DNA from 3 places in the Mesorhizobium sp. CA5 genome. Region 2 is predicted to be linked to each of the others. Evidence: predicted binding sites of a transcription regulator. Region 2 holds the regulator's gene; each other region holds the start of a gene.
What was found. The regulator PhoB, encoded in region 2, activates phosphate uptake and scavenging genes when phosphate is short. The targets are predictions, from matches to a motif close to TGTCATNNANCTGTCAT.
Positions count from the first base shown of each region.

Region 1: LB529_RS11565 (esterase-like activity of phytase family protein) is a predicted target of PhoB. The motif match lies at 5,361-5,377, and genes of this name have one in related genera.
Region 3: LB529_RS19055 (ceramide glucosyltransferase) is a predicted target of PhoB. The motif match lies at 5,148-5,164, and genes of this name have one in related genera.

Region 1 is NZ_JAIUHJ010000007.1:124,503-131,265, forward strand. It holds gene LB529_RS11535 (ABC transporter permease) at 1-184, opposite strand, end outside; gene LB529_RS11540 (ATP-binding cassette domain-containing protein) at 181-972, opposite strand; gene LB529_RS11545 (substrate-binding domain-containing protein) at 1,049-2,056, opposite strand; gene LB529_RS11550 (sugar phosphate isomerase/epimerase family protein) at 2,163-3,071, opposite strand; gene LB529_RS11555 (Gfo/Idh/MocA family protein) at 3,068-4,099, opposite strand; gene LB529_RS11560 (LacI family DNA-binding transcriptional regulator) at 4,296-5,321, shown strand; gene LB529_RS11565 (esterase-like activity of phytase family protein) at 5,472-6,763, shown strand, end outside.
Region 2 is NZ_JAIUHJ010000010.1:193,593-200,355, reverse strand. It holds gene LB529_RS15670 (response regulator) at 1-229, shown strand, start outside; gene pstS (phosphate ABC transporter substrate-binding protein PstS) at 723-1,781, shown strand; gene pstC (phosphate ABC transporter permease subunit PstC) at 1,846-2,832, shown strand; gene pstA (phosphate ABC transporter permease PstA) at 2,836-3,687, shown strand; gene pstB (phosphate ABC transporter ATP-binding protein PstB) at 3,684-4,487, shown strand; gene phoU (phosphate signaling complex protein PhoU) at 4,508-5,215, shown strand; gene phoB (phosphate regulon transcriptional regulator PhoB) at 5,232-5,921, shown strand; gene LB529_RS15635 (ROK family protein) at 6,255-6,763, opposite strand, start outside.
Region 3 is NZ_JAIUHJ010000014.1:83,793-90,555, forward strand. It holds gene LB529_RS19025 (magnesium and cobalt transport protein CorA) at 1-164, shown strand, start outside; gene LB529_RS19030 (GcrA family cell cycle regulator) at 292-810, opposite strand; gene LB529_RS19035 (aspartate aminotransferase family protein) at 1,168-2,367, shown strand; gene argF (ornithine carbamoyltransferase) at 2,384-3,295, shown strand; gene LB529_RS19045 (Hsp33 family molecular chaperone) at 3,420-4,448, shown strand; gene apaG (Co2+/Mg2+ efflux protein ApaG) at 4,651-5,043, opposite strand; gene LB529_RS19055 (ceramide glucosyltransferase) at 5,388-6,533, shown strand; gene LB529_RS19060 (O-succinylhomoserine sulfhydrylase) at 6,616-6,763, opposite strand, start outside.

The sequences.
Region 1 (6,763 bases), on a different contig from region 2:
TGATGAACACCGCCATCATGACGATGAACACGGCGAGCGTGCCGAGCGAGGCGCGATTGTCGAGCACGAAGCCGCGCAGCCAGTGATTGGACGGATGGCTCCATTCCTTGACCGGTCCCTTGGCCGCCTTGCCGCTTGCCGTTCCCAGAGGCGTTTGCAGATCGGGTTCCATCGCCTTGCTCATTGCGCTCCCTGCTCCGCGTCCTCATGCAGTCCCGGCAATCCGCCGGGGTGTGCTACGTCTTCCATGAAGTTGATGAGGTCTTCTGCCGACTTGACCTCGTTGCGGTCGGCCGCGAGCGCCACCTTGCCGCGGTCGAGCACGACGAAGCGGTCGGCAATGTCGAAGACATGGTGAATGTTGTGCCCGATGAACAGGATCGAGCGGCCGCTCGCCCGCACCTGGCGCACGAAATGGAAGACCTTGGCGGTCTCGGTCAGCGACAGCGCCGTCGTCGGCTCGTCGAGGATGATCAGTTCCGCCTGCTTGTAGATGGCGCGTGCGATCGCCACGCCCTGGCGCTCGCCGCCGGAAAGCTGGCCGACGATCGAGTGCGGCGTGAACACTTTCGAGGTGAAGCCGATCTCGCGCATCAGCCGGCTCGCCTCCTCGATCTCCTTGTCGACCTTCAGCCAGCCCATGAAGCTGGTCAGTTCGCGGCCCATGAAGATGTTGCGCACGATCGTCTGCTGCACGGCCAGCGCGCGGTCCTGGAACACCGTCTCGATGCCGGCGTCGCGCGAGCGCGCCGCGCTCCACCCGGTGACCGGCTTGTCCCGCACCAGGATCTCGCCGCTGGTCGGCTTGACCACGCCGGACAGGATCTTGATCAGCGTCGACTTGCCGGCGCCGTTGTCGCCGATAAGGCCGACCACCTCGCCGCGGTCGACACTGAGGTTGACCCCGCCCAGCGCATAGACCTGGCCGTAGGATTTCTTGATGTCGCGCAGTTCGATGATGCGTTCGCCCATGCGATCCTCGCTGGAATTGTCTGTCTGCCGGTCATCTCGCCGGCCGGGCAATAATCCCGGCCGGCGGCTTGGGAGGTCAACGCAATGCCTGCTTGGCGAGCTCGGAGACGATCTCGTAGTTCTGCGGCGTGACGAAGCCGGCGCCGGTGTCGACATTCATCGGCGCCAGCCCCAGCACCACCTGCTGGCAAAGGCTGAGGATCGGCAGATAGCCCTGGAGGAACGGTTGCTGGTCGGCGGTCAGTTGCACCCAGCCGCCCTTGAAGCCTTCGACGATCTGCGGACTGGTGTCGAAGCCGAAATTGAAGATGTCGCCCGGCTTCCTGCCCGCCGCCTGCATGTAGGTGGCGACATTGCCGAGCATCTGGCCGCCGGGATAGCCGACCGCCTTGACGTCGGGGTGGTTGAGCAGTGCCGCCGTGATCACCGGAATGGCGAGGTTCGGATCGGACGCCCATTCGCCGCTCGGTGGCGAGGACAACTGGATCACCTCGACGCCCGCCTCCTTTAGGGCCGCGACAGTGCCGCGCTCGCGCGCGCCGCGGTTCTCGTTCTCGAACGGACCGATCATGATCGCCTTGTCGCCCGCCTTGAGCTTGCCGAGCTTGAACGCCTCGGCACCGAGCGCGCGGCCTTGCTGCTCCTGCTGCGCGCCGACATAGCCGCCGCCGAACGCCGCCACCACTTTCGGCACCGGCACGTTCTGGTACATCATCTTGATGCCGTCCTTATGCGCCTGTTCGGCCAAAGGCATGATCGCCGCGTCGCCCGGATGGCCCATCATGGCGATGCCCTGCGGCTTGACCGCGACCGCCTCGCGCAATTGCTGCACCATCTTCTCGACGTCCCACTGGGAGAAGATGTAGTCGACCTTCGGCCCGAGATCGGCCGCCGCCTGCTTGGCGCCATTATAGACGATGGTGCCGAAGGCGTCGCCCTCGGCGCCACCGACGAAGAAGCGGATGTGTACGTCCTTGCACCATTGCGCGTCGAGCGCGTGCGCCGGCAAGGCAGAGATCGAGGCGCAGAGCGCCGTGGCAGCCGCCACGACGGTCGAGCGCAGAACAGTCCTTCTGGTCGTCATGCACGTTCCTCCCTTTTAGACCCCTCCCGATGGAGGGTTTCGAATTGATCTGCGTCCTCGGTCGGCCGGCTCCTCCCGCCGGCCAATCCTCACATCGAATCTGGCCTCAAGCCGGATTGGGCACGTAGCTGTTCCCTCCCCGGCATTGCTTCAGATAGTCGAGCGCGCGCGCCTGTCCGGTGATCTCGAGGTCGCCGCGATAGACCGGATCGTGCCAGCCCTCGATGTCGATGGCGCCCTTGTAGCCAGCCAGCCGCAACTCACTGATCACCCGCGTCCAGTCGCTGTCGCCGAAGCCTGGCGTGCGCATCTGCACGAAAGGCAGTCGGCCGAACACGCCATGCTCGCGGATCACGTCCCAGCGCACGGTCGCGTCCTTGCCGTGGACATGGAAGATGCGCGGCGCCCATTTGCGGATCTGCGGTATCGGGTCGATCAGATACACGAGCTGATGGCACGGCTCCCATTCCAGCCCGAGATTGTCGTTTGGCAATTCGTTGAACATCAGCTCCCAGGCATCGGGATTGTGAGCGATATTCCAATCGCCGCTCGCCCAGTTGCCGTCCATCGCGCAATTCTCGAAAGCGATGCGCACGCCCTTGTCGGCGGCACGCTTGGCCAGCGGCCCCCACACCTCGCGGAAGCGCGGCAGGCTGTCGGTCAGCGGTCTGCCACGGATGCGGCCGGTGAAGCCGCTCACCGTCGAAGCGCCGAACAGATGCGCATTATCGATCACCGTCTCCCAAGCCGCCAGCACACCGCGATCGACCTCCCCATTCTCGAGCGGATTGCCGAACACCCCGATCGAGGACACGGTCACATCGGCATCGCCGATCGCCTCGCGGATCTCGCCCGCCAGGCGCTTCAGGTCCTTGCCGCCCAGCGTCTGCCAGAAGAAGGGCTGGATGCTCTCGAAGCCGAGCGGCAGGATTTGCCTGACATAGGCGGCCGGATCTTCGAGATTGGCCCGCACCATGGTGCCGATCCTGATATCGAGAAGCGGGTTTGCCGTCATTGTGCTTCCTTGGCGATTGTCACGCGCCGCCCGCTCTCCGCGCTCTCGATGGCGCCGAAGACCATGGCCAGGCTTTTGATGTTGTCGGCGCCGCGCGTCTCCGGCTCGGCGCCGGTCTCGATCGCGTGCATGAAATCCCGGATGATGCCGAGATGGCCGTCGACGCGGTCGGCGGGATCGAGCGGCGGCACTTCGATGGGCTGGGTCTTGTCGATGATCCCGTCGCGGCCGGACGCAATCACCTCCGCCTTCAGCCCGTCGTGGCCGTCCCACAAAAGGCTGCCGCGCTCGGCGACGATGCGCCAGCTTCCCTCCCAACTCGTGCGGAAACCGTCGGCGCACCAGGAACCGGCATAGGTGAAGACCTTGCCGCCGCCGAGGTCGAAGACGGCGCTGGCCGACGACCCCTGCCGATACCAGGAATTCACGGGTTCCCATTCCTGGCAATAGACGCTGGCCGGCTCGCCGGCGACCATGTAACGCGCGGCATCGAACGTGTGGATCGCCATGTCGAGCAAGAGCACATGGGCCATCTCCTCGCGAAAACCGCCGAAATGCGGCGCGACGAAGAAGTCGGCGTGGATGCTGGTCGGCTTACCGATGACGCCGGAGTCCAGGAAGCGCCTGATGCGCCTGACATTGGGGACATAGCGGCGGTTCTGGACGACGGCGTGGATGCGCCTCGCCTTGCGCGCTGCCTCGACGATGGCGCGCGCATTCTCGGGGCTGTCGGCCAGCGGCTTCTCGGTGAGCAGATGGCAGTCGTGCGCGAAGGCCGAAAGCGCGACCTCGCGGCGTGCGGCGGGAACCACGACGTCGAACACGGCATCGGGCTTGGTCTGGTCGAGGACGGCGTCGAAGTTGGTGCCGATGATGGCGTCGGACAGCGCGTATTCGCGCGCCCTCGCCTGGGCCCGCTCGGCATCGAGGTCGACGAGGCCGACAATGGCGAGCCCGTCGATCTGCTTCACGGCATCGAGCCAGTGCTTGCTCATCGCTCCGCACCCGGCCAGGACGACCCTCATCATCCAGCGCTCCTCCTCCGCCGGTCCCTCCAGACCGGACGTCACGGCGTCCACGGCGTCACCGTAAACGTTTTTCCGTAAACGTTTACGAGAACACACCCGATGGCGTAGAATGTCAACCGGCTGCTTGCAAAAATCGCCCCGAAGCCTTGGCCTGAGCGGCAGCCGGTGCTAGCCAAGGCAAGGGGAGAATCCGTCCTTGGCGTCCAGCATCCACGATCTCGCGCGTCACCTGAACATCTCGATCGGCACCGTGTCGCGCGCGCTGAACGGCCGTGCCGACGTCAATGCCGATACACGCCAGCGTGTGCTCGAAGCAGCCAGGAAGCTGAACTATTCGCCCAATCAGTCAGGCCGCAGCCTGCGCCAGGGCGCCACCCGCTCGATCGCCTTCATGCTGCAGCCGCATCCCGGCGACCAGCAATATGGCGAGCCGTTCTTCATCCCGTTCCTGACGGGCCTGCAGGCGCGGCTCGCCGAGCATGACCTGGATCTGATGGTCGTCATGGGTGAGCCGGGCCAATATCAGCAGGAGCGGTTGCGCCGCGTGGTCGAGACGCGCCGGGCCGACGCGGTCGTGTTGGCCAATACGCGAAGGGAAGACGATCGGATCGAGTATCTCAGCAAGGCCGGCTTTCCCTTCGCCACGCTTGGCCGAAGTCAGTCCGGCGGCGACACATATCCTTCACTCGATATCGATTTCGAAAGGGCGGGTGATGAAGCCGTCGACCGGCTGGTCGCGCGCGGCCACCGCCGCATTGCCGCTATTCGCCCTTCGCTTGATCTCAACTTCGGCTACCTGTTCCTCGACGGCTACCGCAAGGCACTGAAGCGGCACGGTATCGAGGTCGACCCCGACCTGATCGCCGACGGCTTCATCAACGAGACCGGCGGCTACCAGGTGACGCCGCAAGTAATGCGCTCCAAGAACCCTCCGACGGCGATCATCTTCAACAATGACGCGATGGCGCTCGGCGGCTGCAAGGCGCTGGCCGAGATGGGTATCAAGCCGGGCCATGACATGGCCGTGATCGTCATCGTCGACACGCCGCTCTGCCGCTACTTTTCGCCGACGCTGACCGCCTTCCGTCCGTCGCTGGAGCCCATGGGCCGGCGGCTGGCCGAGATGCTGCTCGCTTCGCTTCCCGCATTCGCCGGCCCTGAGGGCACACGCATCATCCGCGAAGTCTGGCCGCTGGAGCTGATCGCAAGAGAGAGCGATTGAGCGGAGGCTTTCCCTTCTCCCCTTGTGGGAGAAGGAAACTGTCACGCAACCATCACGTTCGCGTCCTAGACCGCTCGATGGGAACCGGCTCGCCGCATCGCCGATGCGCGTTCCTTCCAGGCCGCTCTGCTCGTCAAGAAGGGGATATCGATGAAACATCTCAACCGAACCGTCGCGCTCGGCGCGGCACTTGCCTTGTTCACTTCCCTGACCCCGGCGCTCGCCGACGGCGTCGCTTACGTCAACAAGGGACTCGTCGGCATCGGCCGCATCCCGGCCAACCAGAAGGACAAGTTCGGCGAGACCTTCGGTTCAGGTTCAGGCATGGCGATCGACACCAAATCCTGGACGCGTGAAGGGGCCACCTACAAGGGTTCGCTCTGGCTGCTGCCGGACCGCGGCTACAATGTCGTCGGAACCACCGATTATCGCCCGCGCCTCAACACCATCTCGATCGAGCTGGCGCCGACAGCACCCGGCGCGGCGCCCGCTGCCGGACAGGAACAGTCGGGCGTCAAAGCGACGCTCGCCGACACGATGCTTCTGACCGACGACAAGGGCGCCGACGCCACCGGCCTCGATCCGTTGAACGGCGTGCGCGCCGCCGCCGGCGACATGCCGATGCTGCCTGAGGCCAATGGCAAGCTGGCGCTCGATGACGAAGCGATCGTGCGGCTGCCGGACGGCACGATGTTCATCTCCGACGAATATGGTCCCAACATCTACCGCTTCTCGGCCGAAGGCCGTCTGATGTCGGCGACCCAACCGCCCGCGGCGCTGGTGCCGATGCGCCACGGCAAGCCGAACTTCGCGTCCGACAACCCGGGCCCGGGCGCTGCCGAGCCCGATCCGAAGGATCCCGAAACCGGCCGCCAGAACAACCAGGGCCTCGAAGGCATGTCGATGACGCCGGACGGCAGGTTCCTGATCGCCGTGCTGCAGTCGGCGCCCCGCCAGGACGGCGGCGATTCCGGCTCGACCCGCCAGAACACCCGCGCGCTGGTTTACGACGCTTCCGATCTCGCCCACCTCAAGCTGGCGCATGAATATGTCGTGCCGTTGCCTGTGTTCAAGGATGCCAAGGGCAAGACCAAGGTGGCCGCTCAGAGCGAGATCGTCGCACTCTCCGACAAGAGCTTTCTGATGCTGGCGCGCGACTCAGGCAACGGCCAGGGCGTTAAGGGCGACGAGTCGCTGTACCGCAAGATCGAGATCGTCGACCTCTCCGCCGCCACCGATATCGCCAACGGCCCGTTCGACGCCGCCGACAAGCCGGTCGCGCCGAAGGGCATGCTCGATGCGTCGGTGACGCCGGCCAAGCTGACGCCGTTCATCGACATCAACGACAAGGGCGAGCTCGGCCGTTTCGGCATGCACAATGGCGCGCCGAACGACAGGGACAACCTCTCGGAGAAGTGGGAGGCGATGTCGCTGGCGCCGGT
Region 2 (6,763 bases):
AATGAACGGGCTGGAGGCGACGGGCGCGATCCGCCGGCTCGAGGAGGACATGGGCACGCATGTGCCGATCGTCGGCGTCACCGCGCATGCACTGAAGGGCGACCGCGAACGCTGCCTGGAAGCCGGCATGGACGATTACCTGCCGAAGCCGATCAGTCCGCGGGCGCTGCTCGAAAAGCTCGAGCGCTGGCTGGGTTCGGACGTCGAGACCCGGCGCAACGCCGGTTAAAACGAATTTGGCGGGCAGGACGGCGGCAAGGGGCTGACGCATGCGTATGGTGCGATCGCACCATACCAAAGCAAGCGCCAAGCTCGGACAATCATGACATTGATTCCGCTCTTCGGTTACGGGCGGGAGCAGCGACCGCCGACAAGAAACAGCGTCGACTCTACCCCAACGGACCCTGTTTTCGGCGATGGCCAGGCCATGATCCGCTCTGGCTTACAGGCAACGCACTCTCGTCCGGATTTTATTTCCCGGCGGCCGTCATCCGGCCGCCGGGATAAATTTTGTTTCAAAAGTCAGACAAGTTGCTGATTTCCGCGGCAAACTCCGTCCGGCCCTTCGAGGCCGCTGCGGAACCCTTCCGAGCATCCTCGTCCAGACGTTACCGGGCTGACACGAAACTGTCATGCGACTGTAATAATCGAGGGCTATTGCGCTGACCGGGCGCCGATACAACGGGTGCCGAAAGACCATCTTCCGAACAGGAGCAGGCCACATGAGACATTTCATCCGCTCTGCGGCCGTTGCAATTGCAATGGCTGCGGCATCAACCCTTAGCATGGCCGCCGCGATGGCAGCCGACATTTCCGGCGCTGGCGCCACCTTCCCTTATCCGATCTACGCGAAGTGGGCCGACGCCTACAAGAAGGAGACCGGCATCGGTCTCAACTACCAGTCGATCGGCTCCGGCGGCGGCATCAAGCAGATCAAGGCCAAGACCGTCACCTTCGGCGCTTCCGACGCGCCGCTGAAGGGCGAGGATCTCACCTCCACCGGCCTCGCGCAGTTCCCGATGGTGATGGGCGGCATCGTGCCGGTCGTCAACCTCGAAGGCATCAAGCCGGGCGAGCTGGTGCTCGACGGTCCGACGCTCGCCGACATCTTCGCCGGCAAGATCACCAACTGGAACGACGCGGCGATCAAGAAGCTCAACCCCAAGATCAAGCTGCCCGACCAGGCGATTGCCGTCGTCCACCGTTCGGACGGCTCGGGCACCACCTTCAACTTCAGCTACTACCTGGCCGACGTCAGCGCCGACTGGAAATCGAAGGTCGGCGTCAACACCGCGCTTGAATGGCCGGTGGGCATCGGCGCCAAGGGCAATGAAGGCGTCGCCAACAACGTGTCGCAGACTGGCGGCGCGATCGGCTATGTCGAATACGCCTATGCCAAGCAGAACAAGCTCACCTATACCGACATGGTGAACAAGGACGGCAAGAAGGTCGAGCCGACCGCGAAGGCGTTCTCGGCCGCCGCGGCCAATGCCGACTGGAGCTCGCAGCCGGGCTACGGCGTTATCCTGGCCAACCAGGCGGGCGCCGAATCCTGGCCGATGACTTCCGCCACCTGGATCCTCGTCTACCAGAAGCCCGATGATGCGGCAGCCACGGCCGAAGCGCTCAAGTTCTTCGCCTGGTCCTATGCCAAGGGCGACAAGATGGCTGCTGAGCTTGACTACGTTCCGATGCCCGACAAGGTCGTGAAGAGCGTCGAGGAGATGTGGGGCAAGGACATCGTCGACAAGGATGGCAAGCCGGTCTACTCCGGCATGTAATTCCCGCCGAATGAGGAGGGCGCCTCTAGCGCCCTCCTGTCTCTTTCGAAATGCGAGGGGCTAAATGACAGCCGTTTCCGAAGCCGCGACATCGTCCGCCCTGCGGACCAGAGAAGCGACGGTGCGCCGCTTCGCCGTCACCGACATGGTTTTCCGGACGGCGACGCGCCTTTCCGCCATACTCGTGCTCGTTCTGCTCGGGGGGGTCGCGATCTCGCTGGTCGCCGGATCGTGGGAGGCCCTGTCGAAGTTCGGCTTCTCCTTCCTGACCACCGAATCCTGGAACCCGGTCACCGAGAATTTCGGCGCGCTCGCGCCCATCTACGGCACCATCGTCACTTCGGCCATCGCCATTCTCATCGCCGTGCCGATCGGCATCGGTATCGCCATCTTCCTGACCGAGCTTTGTCCGCGCCCGCTCAGGCGTCCGATTGGCATCGCCGTCGAGCTGCTCGCCGGCATTCCCTCGATCATCTACGGCATCTGGGGCCTGTTCGTCTTCGCGCCGTTCCTGCAGACGACTGTGCAGCCCTTCATCATCAGTCTTTTCCACGGCATACCGGGGCTCTCCAGCCTGTTTGCCGGTCCGCCCTACGGCATCGGCCTGCTGACCTCGTCGCTGATCCTCGCCATCATGGTGCTGCCTTTCATCACCTCGATCACCAAGGACGTGTTCGACACCGTGCCGGCGGTGCTGAAGGAATCGGCCTACGGCATCGGCTGCACGACCTGGGAAGTGACCCGGCGCGTGACCATCCCCTATACCCGCATCGGCATCATGGGCGGCGTCATGCTCGGCCTGGGCCGCGCGCTCGGCGAGACGATGGCCGTCACCTTCGTCATCGGCAACGCGCACCGCATCAGCGCCTCGCTGTTTGCGCCGGGCACGACGATCTCGGCGACCATCGCCAACGAATTCACCGAAGCCGACGGCAACCTTTATACATCCTCGCTGGTATCGCTCGGCCTGATCCTGTTCATCATCACCTTCATCATCCTCGCGCTCGCACGCTACATGCTGTTGCGCATCGATAGCCGCACGGGAGCCTGACCGATGTCGACTGCCGCATCGCTTCACCAAAGCCGCAAGCGCAAGAATGCCGTGATGATGACGCTGTGCGTCGTCGCGGCGGGCATCGGGCTGGCCTGGCTGGCGCTGATTCTCGGCGCCCTGCTCTACAAGGGGCTTTCCGGGGTGTCGCTCTCCGTGTTCACGGAAATGACGCCGCCGCCCGGCGATGCCGGCGGCCTGCTCAATGCCATCTACGGCAGCATCGTCATGACGATCATCGGTATCGTCGTCGGCACGCCGATCGGCGTGCTGGCCGGCACCTACATGGCCGAATACGGACGCTTCTCGAAGCTTACGACGGTGGTGCGCTTCATTAACGACATCCTCTTGTCGGCGCCTTCCATCATCATCGGCCTGTTCGTCTACGAGCTGATGGTGCGGCCGATGGGGCACTTCTCGGCGATTGCCGGCGCGGTCGCGCTGTCGATCCTGGTGATCCCCGTCGTGGTGCGCACCACCGAGGACATGCTGAACCTTGTGCCCAACGCGCTGCGCGAAGCAGGCACCGCCATCGGAGCACCGCGCTGGGTAGTGATCCGCTCGGTTGCCTATCGCGCGGCGCTCTCCGGCATCGTCACCGGCATCCTTTTGGCGATCGCCCGCATCTCCGGCGAGACGGCGCCGCTTCTCTTCACCGCGCTCAACAACCAGTTCTGGTCGAGCAATCTCAATGCGCCGATGGCCAGCCTGCCGGTAACCATCTTCCAGTTCGCTCTCAGCCCCTACGAGGAATGGCAGCAACTGGCCTGGACGGGCGCACTCATAATCACCCTGACGGTTCTCGGGCTGAGCATCATCGCCCGCAGCCTAACCGGACGCAGAGAGGACAGATGAAACCGATGTTGTCCACCGACCTGAACGCAGCCGACACGACCGTCGAGAAGGCCAAGATCGAGGTCAAGAACCTCAATTTCTACTATGGCCAGTCGAAGGCGCTGAAGGACATCAACCTGTCCCTGCCCGAGCGCAGCGTGACCGCCTTCATCGGCCCGTCGGGCTGCGGGAAGTCGACGCTGCTGCGCGTGCTCAACCGCATCTACGAGCTCTATCCGAAGCAGAGCGCCGAGGGCCAGGTGCTGCTCGACGGCAAGAACATCCTCGACCGCTCGCAGGACCTCAACCTGCTGCGCACCAAGATCGGCATGGTGTTCCAGAAGCCGACGCCGTTCCCGATGTCGATCTACGAGAACATCGCTTTCGGCGTCAGGCTCTATGAGAAGATCAGCAAGGCCGAGATGGACAGCCGCGTCGAGCAGGCGCTGAAGCGCGCAGCACTCTGGAACGAGGTCAAGGACAAGCTCAACGCCAGCGGCCTCAGCCTCTCGGGCGGCCAGCAGCAGCGCCTGTGCATCGCCCGTACCGTTGCGGTGAAGCCCGAGGTCATCCTGCTCGACGAGCCGGCCTCGGCGCTCGATCCGCTGTCGACCGCCAAGATCGAGGAACTGATCGACGAGTTGCAGGCCGACTACACGATCGTCATCGTCACCCACAACATGCAGCAGGCGGCGCGCGTGTCGCGGCAGACGGCGTTCATGTATCTGGGCGAGCTGGTGGAGTTCGACCGGACCGAGAAGATCTTCACCTCGCCCCGCGAAAAGCGCACGCAGGACTACATCACCGGCCGCTTCGGCTGAGCTCATACGAGGACATCATCATGGCCGAACATACCGTCGCTTCCTTCGACGAGGATCTGAGGCAGATCAGCCGGCTCATCAACGACATGGGCGATCTCGCCAGCTCGATGGTCGGCGCTTCGACCAAGGCCCTGCTCGAGACCGACAATGCCATGGCGCAGCGCGTCGTTTCCGACGATGCCATCATGGACGCGCGCCAGCGCGAGCTCGACGACCGTGCCATCACGCTGATCGCCAAGCGCCAGCCGATGGCCGACGACCTGCGCAATGTGGTCGGCTCGATCCGCATGGCGGGCGACCTCGAACGCATCGGCGACCTCGCCAAGAACATCGCCAAGCGCGTCGGCTCGGTCGGCGTCAGCGCCGCGCCGCGCGACCTCACGCATTCGATCGATTCCATGGCGCAGCTGGTGCTGATCCAGGTCCAGGCCGTGATCCAGGAATATACGGTGGGCGACGCCACGGCGCTGGCCAAGCTTCGCAACGACGACGAGCGCATCGACGTCAAATACACATCCGTCTTCCGGGAGCTCCTGACCTACATGATGGAAGACCCGCGCAACATCACCGCCTGCACGCATCTTCTGTTCTGCGCCAAGAATCTCGAGCGCATCGGCGACCATGTGACCAACATCGCCGAGAACGCCTATTATGTGCTGACCGGCACGCAATTGCCCGCGAATCGTCCCAAGCAGGACGAGACGACAATGTCGGCGCCGGCCGCCTGACGAAGGGTATCTGCCAATGATCGCGCCACGCATCATGGTGGTGGAGGACGAGGAGCCGCTTGGGGTGCTGCTCCGCTACAATCTCGAATCCGAGGGTTACCAGGTCGAAGTGGTGACCCGCGGCGACGAGGCCGAAATCCGCCTTCAGGAAAACGTCCCCGACCTGCTCGTGCTCGACTGGATGGTACCCGCGGTTTCCGGCATCGAGCTCTGCCGGCGTCTGAGGATGCGGCCCGAGACCGAGCGGCTGCCGATCATCATGCTGACGGCGCGGGGCGAGGAAAGCGACCGCGTGCGCGGCCTTTCGACCGGCGCCGACGACTATCTGGTCAAGCCGTTCTCGACGCCGGAGTTCATGGCGCGCGTCAAGGCGCTGCTGCGCCGCGCCAAGCCGGAGGTGCTGTCCAGCGTGCTCAAGGTCGGCGACATCGTGCTCGACCGCGAATCGCACCGCGTCTACCGCAAGAAGAGCGAGATCAGGCTCGGCCCGACCGAGTTCCGGCTGCTGGAATTCATGATGCGTCATCCCGGCCGGGTGTTCTCGCGCAGCCAGCTGCTCGACAATGTCTGGGGCGAGACGATCTATATCGACGAACGCACCGTCGACGTCCATGTCGGCCGCTTGCGCAAAGCCGTCAACAACGGCCGCATGCCGGATGTCATCCGCACCATCCGCGGGGCGGGTTACGCGATCAGGGAAGATTAGGGGTAAGGCGCCGAGGCGCTGACGGATTCTGTCTCCAGCATCGGATCGCGTGCATTGGCGATTAGTCGAGACGCTTGTGCTTCGTCATCCACGGGCGGAGCAAGGAGCGCAGCGACGCAGCGCAGACCCGAGGATCCATTCCGTGATGTCGATGCGTTGCGACAGTCCAGAATTCTGTGCCGCTGCGCTCGACGCGTGAGGTAGCGGCATGGATTCCAGGGTCTCCGCGACGGAGCTTCGCTCCTGCTCCGCCCTGGAATGACGAAGCTGCGGGGCCTTCCCTTCGCTAATTTCAAGCGTCTGCTGCTGTCCCCGGACCTCTTCAAGGCTGCCTCAGGCCACGTTCTTTCCCGTCCCCGCTCTTGCCTGGCCTCCCGGCGCGAAAATCTCCTGGTCGACGAAGGTCAGCGCGCGCATGGCGCAGCCTTCGCGGATCAGCGGCAACTCGTTCGGCTCGGTGTCGAAGGAGATCGATTCGGAGTGCTGGCCGCCGGCCGTCTGGGCGATCGCTTCCCTTAGCGCCGGCTCGATTAGGTCGAAGGCGGCCGCGCTGACGCCGACCATGGCGACAGGCGCCGGGTCGATGAGGGCGAACAGGCTGCCGAGACCGAAACCAAGCGCTTCGCCGGCCCGGCGGTAAGCCTCCCGTTCGGGGCCGTCCCTCTCGCGCGCCTTCGCGGCAAGGGCCCGCATGTCGGCGTCGCCGACGTCGACCGGCTCGGCGTCCTCGCTCATTTTCATGGCGCTGCGCCAGATCGCATAGTTGCCGGCATAGGCCTCGACGCAGCCGCGGCGGCCGCAGCGGCAAAGCGCCCCGCCCGGGCGGTGAATCATGTGGCCGA
Region 3 (6,763 bases), on a different contig from region 2:
CCGCCATCCTGGCGGTGCCCACGGCCTTCGCCGGCATCTACGGCATGAACTTCTCCGACATGCCGGAACTGAAGATGGAATACGGCTATCCGGCCGTCCTGGTGGCGATCGCGCTCATCTGCGCGTTCCTGTACTGGCGGTTCAAGAAGAATGGATGGCTGTGAAATGGGGAGTAAGGCAGTAAGGGAGTAGGGGGCGAGTAGCGAATAGGGAGTAGCGAGTAGGGGAAATAAGTTGCCCTTTCGCGAAACTCTATCTAGTTCTATTCGCTATTCGCTATTCGCTATTCGCTCAGCGCGCCCTGCGCCGCTCGCCCGCCGGCTGGAACGCCACCCGGGAATGATACTTGCAATAGGGCCCCGTTTCGGCGGCGTCGTTGCCGCAGAAGTTGAAGTCTTCCGACAGCGGATCGCCGTTCGGCCATTTGCAGGTGCGTTCGGTCAGCTCGACGAGCTGCAGATGCCGCGAGATCGGCACGACCACGTTCTCGACCGGCCGGATATAGTGGCGCGCGACCGGCTCGGCGTCGAACTGCACCTGCAGCGCGGTGGCGCCGATGGTGGTGGTCACGTGACGCGTGGCACTCGCGGCGCGGGTCACCGATTTCTGCATCGAGGCGCCTTGCGTCGCCTTCTTCTGGCGCGCCGGAGCAGCCGTTGCGCGGCCCCGGCCCGACAGCTTCAGGCGATGCACCTTGCCGATGACGGCGTTGCGGCTCACCCCGCCGAGCTGTGCGGCGATCTGGCTGGCGCTCAGACCCTCCGACCACAATTTCCTGAGAAGTTCGACCCGCTCGTCAGTCCAGTTCATGAGACCGCGCTCCTGCTGAGGCGTACGGCAGTCAGAATCCTTTCCCGCCCCCGGCTCTCGCCGGGCAAACAACACCACATATACCGGGTGATTAGGTCCGCCGCACGAAATCTAGTTATTTCTCGACTACAAATACCTTATGCGCTGACTCGGTGACAAGAGTCCCCAGGGCAACACGATTCGGTTTTTTCGGTTTTCCCCAACTTGCCGGCCTACTTATGAGCCGGCGTGGCGTCAGGGGCTTGCCACGCGCTTCTGCGTGACGTTTTCGTTGACTTCATGGCCGAAAAACATGATAAGCCGCAAAGGCCGCCGCATTGGCGGCTTTTTTGATTTCCGGTTCCGGAGACGCATATAATGAGCGGTTCGGCGCTTTACGAGACCTTTGCCCGCGCACCCCTGGCGTTCGACCGTGGGGAGGGGACCTGGCTGGTCACCGACAAGGGCGAGCGATATCTCGACTTCGCCGGCGGCATCGCGGTGAATTCGCTGGGCCACGGCCATCCGCATCTGGTCGCGGCGCTCACCGAGCAGGCCGCCAAGCTGTGGCACGTCTCCAACCTCTATGAGATCCCGGAACAGCGCCGGCTGGGCGAGCGGCTGGCTGAGGCGACCTTTGCAGACAAGGTGTTCTTCACCAATTCCGGTGCCGAGGCACTGGAATGCGCCATCAAGACGGCCAGGCGCTATCAATTCGTCAAGGGCCATCCCGAGCGTTTTCGCATCATCACCTTCGAGGGTGCCTTTCACGGCCGCACGCTGGCGACGATCGCCGCCGGCGGCCAGTACAAATACCTCGAAGGCTTCGGCCCGAAGGTCGAGGGATTCGACCAGGTGGCTTTCGACGACATCGACGCCGCTGAGAAGGCGATCACGCCGGAGACCGCGGCGATCCTGATCGAGCCGGTGCAAGGCGAGGGCGGCATACGCCCGGTGCCGACGCAATCGCTGAAGCGGCTGCGGCAACTCTGCGACAAGCACCGCCTGCTTTTGATCTTCGACGAGGTCCAGTGCGGCATCGGTCGCACCGGCAAGCTGTTCGCGCATGAATGGTCAGGCGTCACGCCCGATCTGATGGCGATCGCCAAGGGCATCGGCGGCGGCTTTCCGATGGGTGCCTGCCTTGCCACCGACGAGGCGGCGACCGGCATGACGGCCGGCGTGCACGGCACCACCTTCGGCGGCAATCCGCTGGCGATGGCCGTCGGCAACGCCGTGCTCGACGTGGTGCTGGCCGACGGCTTCCTCGAGGACGTGCAGCGCAAGGCGCTGCTTCTGAAGCAGGGCCTTGCGGCGGTGGCCGATGAATTCCCCGACGTCATCGAGGGCATCAGGGGAACCGGCCTTATGCTCGGCCTGAAATGCGCCATGCCCAACGCCAAGGTGAACATGGCGCTGCGCGACCAGCACCTGCTTGCCGTGCCGGCGGGCGACAACGTCATCCGCCTCCTGCCGCCGCTCACCGTCACCGACGAGGAGATCGGCGAGGCGCTGGAGCGTATTCGCGGCGGCGCCAGGCGCCTGACCGACGCGATTACCGCCGAAGCCGCCAAATAATTTCTGGAACCTGCCGATGAGTGTTCGCCACTTCACCGATCTGTCCGCCGTTTCCGCGGGCGACCTGCGCATCATGCTGGATGACGCGGTGGCGCGAAAGACCAGGCTCAAGGCGGGCGAGCGTTCAAAACCGCTCGATGGCAAGGTGCTGGCCATGATCTTCGACAAGCCGTCGACGCGCACGCGCGTGTCCTTCGATGTCGGCATGCGCCAGCTCGGCGGCGAGACCATCATGTTGACCGGCACCGAGATGCAGCTCGGCCGTTCGGAGACGATCGCCGACACGGCGAAGGTGCTGTCGCGCTATGTCGACGCCATCATGATCCGCACCACCTCGCACGACCGGCTGCTGGAGCTCACCGAGAACGCCACCGTTCCGGTCATCAACGGGCTGACCGACGACACGCATCCCTGCCAGCTCATGGCCGACATCATGACCTTTGAGGAGCATCGCGGTCCGGTGTCCGGCAAGACCTTCGCCTGGACCGGCGACGGCAACAATGTGCTGCATTCGCTCCTGGAGGCCTCGGCGCGGTTTAGCTTCAACCTCAATGTTGCGGTGCCGGAAGGCAGCGAGCCTTTCGAGAAATATGTCGACTGGTCGAAAGCCAATGGCGGCAAGGTTCGGTTTTCCAGGTCCGCCGAGGAAGCCGTCGACCAGGCCGACTGCGTCGTCACCGACAGCTGGGTCTCCATGGGCCAGGAGCATCGCGCCCGCGGCCACAACGTCTTCCTGCCCTATCAGGTCAATGCGGCGCTGATGGCGAAAGCCAAGCCCGATGCATTGTTCATGCACTGCCTGCCGGCGCATCGCGGTGAGGAGGTCACTGACGAGGTGATCGACGGCCCGCATTCGGTGGTCTTCGACGAGGCCGAGAACCGGCTGCACGCCCAGAAGGCGGTGCTGGCCTGGTGTCTGGGCGCGTGAGAAGGGCTGGACCTGACCGCTTCCGGCCCGATCGGGCTCAACTTGATCTGGGGACATGTGATGCCTATTTGCGGGCCATCACGTAAATCGAACGCGCTTCGACGCATGCGGCTCATCGGGCGGCATGGCTGCGCCCCGGAGTATTGTCATGTTGGAAACCCAGACCTTGGCTGAGCATAAACCCCAACTCGGTGAATTCGGCTTCGCCGGCGACGATCATGTCGTGCCTTACGAGGTCGCGCCGCTCGATGTGCGCGGCCGCACCGTGCAGCTCGGGCCGATGCTCGACGCTATTCTGAGCCGCCACGATTACCCCGAGCCGGTCGCCCGCCTGCTGGCGGAAGCCTGCGTGCTCACCGTGCTGCTCGGCACTTCGCTGAAGTTCGAAGGGAAGTTCATTCTGCAGACCCGCACCGACGGTCCGGTCGACATGCTGGTGGCTGATTTCACCACGCCGCATGCGCTGCGCGCCTATGCGCGCTTCGATGCCGACCGGCTGCAGGCGCTGACCGCCGCCGGCGAGACCTCGCAGCAGACGCTGCTCGGCGACGGCGTCCTGGCCTTGACCATCGACCAGGGCGCGCATACGCAGCGCTACCAGGGCATCGTCCAGCTCGACGGCACCTCGCTCGAGGATGCCGCGCGCACCTATTTCCGGCAGTCGGAGCAGATCCCGACCGATATCAAGATGTCGGTCGCCAAGCTGGTCACGCCCGGCCCGGCCGGCGCGCGCGAGCAGTGGCGCGCCGGCGGCATCCTGGCGCAATTCCTGCCGCGATCGCCGGAGCGCATGCGCGTTCCCGATATTTCCGGCGGCGACGGCGATCCGCGTGACGTTGCGGACCAGCCGGCCGACAATTCCTGGCAGGAGTTGCTGGCGCTGCTCGGCACGATCGAGCCGACCGAGTTGATCGACCCGACGGTGGGCGCCGAGCGGTTGCTCTACCGGTTGTTCCACGAACACGGCGTGCGCGTTTTCCGCGGCGTCCCTGTCGCCGACCAGTGCTCCTGCTCGCGCGACAAGATCCGCGGCATTCTCGAAGGCTTTTCGGCTGAGGAGATCAAGGAATCGACCGAGGAGGGCGGCATCCATGTCGCCTGCGAGTTCTGCTCGACCCAATACGACTTCGACCCAGCTGAATTCGCGAAGTGAGCCCTCTTCCTTCTCCCCGTTCCACGGGGAGAAGGTGCCCGAAGGGCGGATGAGAGGCGGCGCCAACGTTGGCGATCATAGCGACACGCTGGCGACGCGGTCGTCCGCCTCAAGGAAAATCTCAGAAGCCCGGCGTCGCCCCTCATTGTCCTGCCGGGCATTTCTCCCCGTGAAGCGGGGAGAAAGAGGCTGTCGCCGACGGCTAATTCACCGTGCGCCTTGTCCCTGGCATGTCGAGCGAGAAAGCCGGAATGGCGATATCGAACGTCTCGCCGCGGCCGTTGCGCATCGTGTAGTGGCCGACCATGATGCCTGACGGCGTCGAGAGCGGGCAGCCCGAGGTGTACTGGTAACTGTCGCCGGGATTGAGTTCCGGCTGGTCGCCGACGACGCCGGCGCCGCGCACCTCCTCGACCCGGCCCTGACCGTCGGTGATGTGCCAGTAGCGCGACACAAGCTGCACGAACTCGTCGGAGCGGTTGTCGATCGTCACCTGATAGCCCCAGACATAGCGGTTCTCGGACGGATCGGAGCGGTCCTCCAGATAGAAGGGCCTGACCAGCACTTCGATGTTGCGCGTCACTGCGCGATACATGGGCCACTCCGGTTGCCGCCGCGGAAAATATGTCACGCTCCGCTCTTGATAGACGCAGCGCCGACCATCCTGCCAGCCTTGTAAGCGCAGGTGCCGAAAAACAATGTCATTTAAGTGACACATGACAATGTTGGTGTGCACAAATCTGCCGGGCGACTCGGACGCTCTGTAAACAGTTGAAACGGCCGCGTGCGGCCTAAAACAATTCTAGGAAAAGCGCGAGCGGTTAGGCTCGGCGCCTTCGCCGTAGCCTTCCGTCCGGAATCGCGTGAAAACAAGGAGATGGAGTGGGTCGCCGTTTGCGTGAAACGGTGAAACTCTCTGTCGGGAGTGACCAGATCTCGATGGAACTGACTATCGCAGCCGGCCTGGCTTCGTCAGCGCTTCTTTCCTTCAATCTCGCCAGCATCCTGCTCGCCTCGTCGCAGCTGAAGCAGCGGCATGTCATCGCGCCGCCCCCCGGCGCGCGGCCGCCGGTCTCCATCATCGTGCCGTCGCGTGGCGTCGAGCCGTTCACGCAGGAAACCTTGCTGCGCGCCTTCTCGCTCGATTGGCCGCGCTACGAGCTGATCTTCTGCGTCGCGCATGCCGAAGACCCGGTGGTCAAGCTGATCGATGCGGCGATCGCGCGCCACCCCAAAATTCCTGCGCGGCTGCTGATCGGCGATGATCGCGTCAGCGCCAATCCCAAGCTCAACAACTGCGTCAAGGGCTGGCAGGCGGCGCGACACGATTGGGTGATCCTCGCCGATTCCAACGTGCTGATGCCGAGAGACTATGTCCAGCACCTGATGGCGGCATGGCGGCCGGATACCGGCCTCGTCTGCTCGACGCCGATCGGCTCGCGGCCGGACGGGTTTTGGGCCGAAGTCGAATGCGCCTTCCTCAACACGCTGCAGGCGCGTTGGCAGTATGCCGGCGAGGCGCTTGGCCTTGGCTTCGCCCAGGGCAAGAGTATGCTGTGGAACAAGCCGATGCTCGATGCCAATGGCGGCATCCAGGCCTTGGCCGCCGAGATCGCCGAGGACGCGGCGGCCACCAAGCTGGTCAACGGCCTGGGGCTCAACGTCAACCTCGTCGCCTCGCCATTCGAGCAGCCGCTTGGACTGCGCAGCTTCGCCGAGATCTGGTCGCGCCAGACGCGCTGGGCGCGGCTGCGCCGGGTGACCTTTCCGCTGTTCTTCGCGCCGGAGATCCTGACTGGCGCTGCGGTGCCGCTGCTGCTGGCGCTGATTGCGGCGGCAAGCGCCGGCGTCAGCCTGCCCACGACGACCTTGGGCGTGCTGGCGATCGCCTACCTGCCGGAATGGCTGCTGGCCTTTGCAAAGGGCTGGTACCTGTCGCCACGCAGCGTCACCGCGATGATTGTGCGCGATGCCCTGCTGCCGGCCATCTGGGCGCGCGCCTGGTTCGGCGGCGCCGTCGAATGGCGCGGCAACGCCATGACCATCCGCACCAAGGCGATGACCGAGCTGGAGGAGCTCGCCTAGAGCAATTCCAGGAAAGTGTGAAAACGGTTTTCCGTCCGGAATTGCGGCTCTGGAAGGCTCGGGCCGCGGCGTTCTCAGCCTTCTATTTTGCTGCCTTCAGCGCCTGTTCCACGTCTTCCAGCAGATCGTCGCTGTCCTCCAGGCCAACGGAGAGCCTCAGCGTGCCTGGCCCGATGCCGAGCTCGGCGCGGGCCTCGTCGCTCAGGTTCTTGTGCGTCGTCGTCGCCGGA